Linked DNA regions of Acuticoccus sp. I52.16.1. The protein of the gene in region 1 interacts with the protein of each later gene in a pairwise test. Links are inferred from orthologs where the notes say so. Each region holds a gene or a part of one and is shown on either strand. Other genes may lie near its edges. The genes, in order: ccmC and ccmE.

Evidence for each region.
Region 2: the proteins of ccmC (region 1) and ccmE interact in binary tests that used the Escherichia coli proteins (3 or more experiments, as listed by UniProt). The link is inferred for Acuticoccus sp. I52.16.1 from one-to-one orthologs.

What each region holds. Positions count from the first base shown.
Region 1 is NZ_CP094828.1:3,632,752-3,635,809, reverse strand. The notes cover bases 185-2,930. They hold ccmC (heme ABC transporter permease CcmC), read left to right. Parts: upstream 185-1,052; coding sequence 1,053-1,808; downstream 1,809-2,930. Other genes in these bases: MRB58_RS16375 (NUDIX domain-containing protein), read left to right, coding at 2,529-2,930; MRB58_RS16380 (DsbE family thiol:disulfide interchange protein), read left to right, coding at 1,966-2,532; ccmD (heme exporter protein CcmD), read left to right, coding at 1,821-1,976; ccmB (heme exporter protein CcmB), read left to right, coding at 295-951; ccmA (heme ABC exporter ATP-binding protein CcmA), read left to right, coding at 185-295. Also shown: more of ccmA, read left to right, coding at 1-184; more of MRB58_RS16375, read left to right, coding at 2,931-3,044. UniProt on the Escherichia coli protein: Required for the export of heme to the periplasm for the biogenesis of c-type cytochromes.
Region 2 is NZ_CP094828.1:4,634,242-4,637,273, reverse strand. What follows is about bases 42-2,761. They hold ccmE (cytochrome c maturation protein CcmE), read right to left. Parts: upstream 1,801-2,761; coding sequence 1,282-1,800; downstream 42-1,281. Other genes in these bases: ccmI (c-type cytochrome biogenesis protein CcmI), read right to left, coding at 1,999-2,761; MRB58_RS20885 (heme lyase CcmF/NrfE family subunit), read right to left, coding at 42-1,274. Outside these bases: more of MRB58_RS20885, read right to left, coding at 1-41; more of ccmI, read right to left, coding at 2,762-3,032. UniProt on the Escherichia coli protein: Heme chaperone required for the biogenesis of c-type cytochromes. Transiently binds heme delivered by CcmC and transfers the heme to apo-cytochromes in a process facilitated by CcmF and CcmH.

The DNA.
Region 1 (3,058 bases):
TCGGGTCGGCCTGCTGGGGCTGATCGAGACGCCGGCGCAACTCTTCAGCCAGGGGCAGCGGCGGCGCCTGGCGTTGGCGCGGCTGATGGCGGTGCCGCGGCCGCTCTGGCTGCTCGACGAGCCGACCGCGGGGCTCGACGCCGCGTCGCGCGCCGCCTTCGCCGCGATGATGGGCGAGCACCTCGCCGGCGGCGGCATGATCCTCGCCGCCACCCACGAGCCGCTCGGGATCGACACCGCGACGCTCGACCTCTCCGCCGCCGCGGCGCGGGCACGGGCGCAGGAGGCCGCGTGATGCTCGCCGCGATCTACCTGCGCGACGTGCGGCTGGCGTGGTCGGCGGGGGGCGGCGGCGGCGTGGGGGTCATCTTCTTCCTCGCGGTGACGGCGGTGGCGCCGTTCGCGTTGGGGCCGGACCTGCCGCTGCTGGCCCGCATCGGTCCGGCACTCTTGTGGATCGCGATGCTGCTGGCCCTCCTCCTGGGCCTGGAGCGGCTCTTCCAGGCCGATCATGAGGACGGCACGCTCGACCAGCTGCGCCTCGCCGACACGCCGCTGGTGACGGTGGTGCTCGCCAAGGCCGCCGCGCACTGGACCGCCGCGGCGCTGCCTCTGATCGCCGCGACGCCGCTGGCGGGCATCCTCCTCAACCTCTCGCCGCGGCTCCTGCTGGTGACGCTGGCGAGCCTCGTCGTCGGCACGCCGGCGCTGGCGTTGATCGGGGCCGTGGGCGCGGCGCTGGCGGTGACCTTGCGCCGCGCCGGGGTGCTGATCGCGGTGCTGGTGCTGCCGCTGTCGATCCCCGTCGTCATCTTCGGCGTCGGCGCGGTGGAGGCGGCGAGCGCGGGGCGGGCGATCGGCCCCCCGTTCGCCCTGCTCGGCGCCACCACGCTCGTCTTCGCCGTCGTCGGCCCGCTCGCGGCCGCCGCGGCGCTGCGCGAGGCGGACTGACGCCCGGCACGGCGGACGCGGCCGTGTGGCGCGGCCTATGCTGTTGGTCGCACTTTGAAAGCCGAGTTGGAGCAATTACGATCGGCGCCACAGGAGTGGACATGTCCGTCACCAGCGACACGGCCGGCAAGCGGCCATCGATCATCAACCCCGGCCGCTTCGCCGGGATCGCCGACCGTGCGGTGCCGATCCTCGCGGCGCTGACGGCCGTCACGCTGTGCTTCGGCCTCTACCTGGCGCTATGGGCCTCGCCCGAGGACTACCAGCAGGGGTCCACCGTGCGGATCATGTATATCCATGCCCCTTCCGCCTACATCGCGCTGATGGCCTACGTGGTGATGACCTCGGCCGCCCTCGGCACGCTCGTCTGGCGCCACCCGCTGGCCGACGTCGCCGCCCGCGCCGCGGCACCGATCGGCGCCGCCTTCACCCTCGCGACGCTCGCCTCCGGCGCGATCTGGGGCAAGCCGATGTGGGGCGCCTGGTGGGTGTGGGACGCGCGGCTGACGTCGATGCTGATCCTCTTCTTCATGTATCTCGGCCTCATCGCGCTCTCCCGCGCGATCGAGGAGCCGGCCCGCGCGGCGCGCATCACCGCCATCGCCACGCTGATCGGCTTCATCAACATCCCGATCATCAAGTTCTCGGTGGACTGGTGGAATACGCTGCACCAGGGCGCCAGCGTCATGCGGCTCGACGGACCGTCGATGCCCGCCTCGATGTTGACGCCGCTCCTGGTGATGGCGCTCGCCTTCACCCTCCTCTTCATGACGCTGCACCTCGCCGAGATGCGCACCGAGCTGCTCCGCCGTCGCGCCCGCACGCTGCGGCTGCGCGCGGCCCGCAACGCCGGCTGACGGGAGAACGCGATGGGTGACTATGCAGCCTACGTGATATCGGCCTACGCGATCGTCTTCGGCGCCGTCGCCGGGCTGGTCGGCTGGGCGGTGGTGGGGCGGATCGCCGCGCGCCGCGACCTGGCGCGCGCCGAGCGGTCGGCCGAGAGGATCGGCCGTGCGCGCTAACCGCCTCCTCCTCGCCGTGCCGCTGGTGCTGTTCGCGGCGCTGGCGGGCGTGTTCGCGGTGCGCGTCGGCGACGGGCAGGATCGCGCCGTCATCCCTTCCGCGCTCATCGGCCGCGGTGCGCCGGCGACCGTGTTCGCCGCGCTGGAGCCCGCCCTCCCCGGCGTCGACCCCGCGGCGTTCGCCGGCAAGGTGACGCTCGTCAACATCTTCGCCTCGTGGTGCGGGCCGTGCCGGATCGAGCATCCGCTCCTGGTCGAGCTCGCCCGGACACCGGGGCTGACCGTCGTCGGCATCGACTACAAGGACAAGCCCGAGGACGCGGTGCGCTTCCTCTCCGAGCTGGGCAATCCCTACGCCGCCGTCGGCGTGGATCCGGACGGACGCGGCGCCATCGAATGGGGCCTGACGGGGGTGCCTGAGAGCTTCCTCGTCGGGCCGGAGGGGCGGGTGCGGGCCAAGCACGTCGGCCCGCTGAGCGAGGAGGCGCTGGCCGGCTCGTTCGGCACCATGATGACGCGCCTGCTGGCCGAACGCGGCGAGGCCGCCGGCTCGTGACGCCCACGTTCACGCGCCGGGTGCCGGACGGCGACACGCTCGCACGCGACATCTGCGACCAATGCGGCTTCATCGCCTACGACAATCCGAAGATCGTCGCCGGGGCGGTGGTGCGATACGGCTCGCGCATCCTCCTGTGCAAGCGCAACATCGAGCCGGGGCGCGGGCGCTGGACGTTGCCTGCAGGCTACCTCGAGAATGGCGAGGCTCCCCCCGAGGGGGCCATGCGCGAGGCCTTCGAGGAGGCGAGCGCGTCCATCGTCATCGACTCGCTGCTGGCGGTCTACACGATCCGCAGATTGTCGCAGGTGCAGCTCATCTACCGCGCCCACCTCGAAGCGCCGGTGTTCGCTCCGGGCCCGGAGAGCCTCGCCGTCGCGCTCTTCGAACCGCACGAAATTCCCTATCAGGACCTCGCCTTCACCACCGTACGCTGGGCCCTCGCCCACGCCGACACGCCGGGCGGCCCCTTCGCCAATCCCGATATCGTCGATCCGAAGGGCCCCGAATAAGTCGCAATTCACGC
Region 2 (3,032 bases), 1.0 Mb from region 1 along the record:
AGCCGCTGCGCCGCCGCGGCGGCATCGCCCCGCTTCCACGCCAGCAGCGGGCCGAAGGGGAGCACCGCGAAGAGCGGCACCATCAGCGGGATGAAGGTGAGATTGAAGTACGGCGGGCCGACGGAGATCTTCCCTCCCGTCAGCGTCTCCAGCACCAGCGGGTAGAGGGTGCCGACGAGGACCGTGGCACACGCCGTCGTCAGGAAGACGTTGTTGAAGACGAGCGCGCCCTCGCGGCTCATGGGCGCGAACGCTCCGCCCGCCTTCAGCGCCCCCGCCCGCAGCGCGAAGAGCAGGAAGGCGCCGCCGATGAACGCGGCGAGGATCATCAGGATGAAGAGCCCGCGCGTCGGATCCGAGGCGAACGCATGAACCGAAGTCAGCACGCCGGAGCGGACCAGGAAGGTCCCCAGCAGCGACAACGAGAAGGTGATGATGGCCAGCAGCACCGTCCACACCTTGAGCGCGTCGCGCTTCTCCATCACGGCAGCCGAGTGCAGCAGCGCGGTGCCCGCCAGCCAGGGCATGAACGACGCGTTCTCCACCGGGTCCCAGAACCACCAGCCCCCCCAGCCGAGCTCGTAGTAGGCCCAGTAGGAGCCCATCGCGATGCCGAGAGTGAGGAAGATCCATGAGATCAGCACCCAGGGCCGCACCCAGCGCGCCCACGCCGCGTCGATCCGCCCCTCGATCAGCGCCGCGACGGCGAAGGCGAAGACGATCGAGAAGCCGACATAGCCTACGTAGAGGAGCGGCGGATGGATCGCGAGGCCGATGTCCTGCAGCAGCGGGTTGAGGTCCTGCCCCTCCAGCGGCGCGGGGAAGAGGCGCTCGAACGGATTGGAGGTGGCGAGGATGAAGGCGAGGAAAGCGGTCGACACCCAGCCCTGCACCGCGACCACCGTCGCCCGCAGCGAGAGCGGCATGTTTCGCCCCAGGGTCGCCGCCAGCAGGCCGAACAGCGCCAATACCAGCACCCACAGGAGCATCGACCCTTCGTGGTTCCCCCAAACGCCGGAGATCTTGTAGATCAACGGCTTGGCCGAATGCGAGTTCTCGAACACGTTGGCGAGCGAGAAGTCGGACCGTATGTAGGCCGCCGCCAGCGCGACGAACGCGAAGCCGATGAGGGCGAAGACCGCCCCCGCACAGGGCGCCGCCGTCGCCATCAGCCGCGCGTCGCCGGTGCGCGCACCGACGATCGGCAGGATGGACTGCACCAGCGCGATGGTCAGCGCCAGGACGAGCGCGAAATGGCCGACCTCGTTCAGCATCGCGGCGTCACTCCTTCGGGATGGCCTGGTCCGGGTCGATCGTGGCGGTCCGGGCGCGGCCCTCCATGCCGGTACGCGCCGCCTCGCCCTCCTTCCAGCGCCCTTGCGCCTTCAGCGAATCGACGACTTCCTTGGGCATGTAGTTCTCGTCGTGTCGGGCGAGCACGGTGTCCGCCTCGAGGATGCCGGACGGGTTCATCATCCCTTCGGTGACGACCCCCTGCCCCTCGCGGAAAAGGTCCGGAAGGAGACCGGTATAGGTGACCGAGACATGATTGACGGTGTCGGTCACCGCGAAGGTCACCTCCCCGTCGGTGCCGCGCACCAGCGAGCCGTCCTCGACCAGGCCGCCGAGGCGGATGCGCGCGCCGGCGGGGTGGACAGCCTCCTTCAGCTCGGTCGGCGTGGCGGCGTAGGTGATGCGGTCGCCCAGCCCGTAGAGGACGAGCGCGGCGGCGCCGGCGATGGCGAGCCCCGCGACCGCCACCAGCGCGAGGCGCCGCGCCTTGCGGCCGCGCCGCGTCATGCCGTCACTCCGAGGGTGGCGGATCCGCGGCGGCGACCGCCGAAAGGACCCGTGGGACGGCACCCGGTCGGTGCCTTCGCACCGCACCGCGGTGGGTGGAGATGGCCGCAACCGTGGCCGCAGGATGCGGCGCATGCTGCGCGCGATGCGGGCGCGGCGGCGCGACTCGATATGGCGTGGACTGTGCTCATCATGGCCTCACCGGGGACCCGAAACGGGATCGACGGCGCCGTCGACCGTGGCGGCGAACGCCTCGCGCTCGGGGCCGTCGAGCGCGGCGAGCGCGGCGGCGACGGCCGTCTCGGCGTCCGCCTCGCGGCCCATGACGCGGTAGGACCGGACCAGCCGCGCCCATTCCTCGGCCGTGCCGCCGTCCGTCTCCAGGCGTGCGGCGAGGCTCGCCACCATGCCCTCGATCTGCGCCGCGCGCTCGCCGGCCGGCAGCGCAGCGATCGCGGCGGCGGCGGGGGGCGCGGCGACGGCGGGGGCGGCGGCGGTGGGAGCGGCGGCGGATGGCCCCCGCGCGGCCGCCTGCGGGGTGCGGGCGGCGGCGTCGGCCTGCTTGAGGGCGGCGACCTCGGAGCGGGCGATCGGGAGCCAGCTCTCACTGCCGTCGCTGGCTTCCAGCAGGGTGCGCCAGCGCGCCGCCGCATCGCTCAGGTCCCCGCGCTGGCGAGCGGCCACCGCGAGGAAGACACGCGGCGCCACCGCCTCCGGCTCGGCGGCCGAGGCCTGCCGGAACAGCTCCAGCGCGGCGTCCGTCACGGTGCCGCCGGCGGCGAACATCAGCGCCTGGCCGCGCCCGGTGAGGCGGGCCGGCGACGGGCCGAGCAGCTCGGCGGCGCGGGCGTAGGCATCGGCGGCATCGGCGAAGCGGCGCATGCGCAGGTACATCGGCGCCAGCGCCTCCCACCCCGCGCCTTCGTCCGGCCGTGCGGCGAGCCGCGCCTCGGCGCGAGCGACGAGCTGGGCGAAGTCGCTCTCGTTCGTCGTCTGGCGGGCGGCGAGCGGGCGGTCGCCATAACCGGGCATGCCGAGGGTGAGGTAGGCGCCGACCGCGGCCGCGGGCACCAGCACCGCGAGCAGCGCAGCCGCGCCCCAACGCCGCCGGCCGCTCCGCGCCGTGTCGCCCCCCTCGCGGTGGGCCCGCAGCAGGCGGCGGGCGACCTCGGTTCGGGCGGCCTTGGCCTCCTCCTCGCCGATCGTGCCGCGCGTGCAGTCGGCCTCGATCT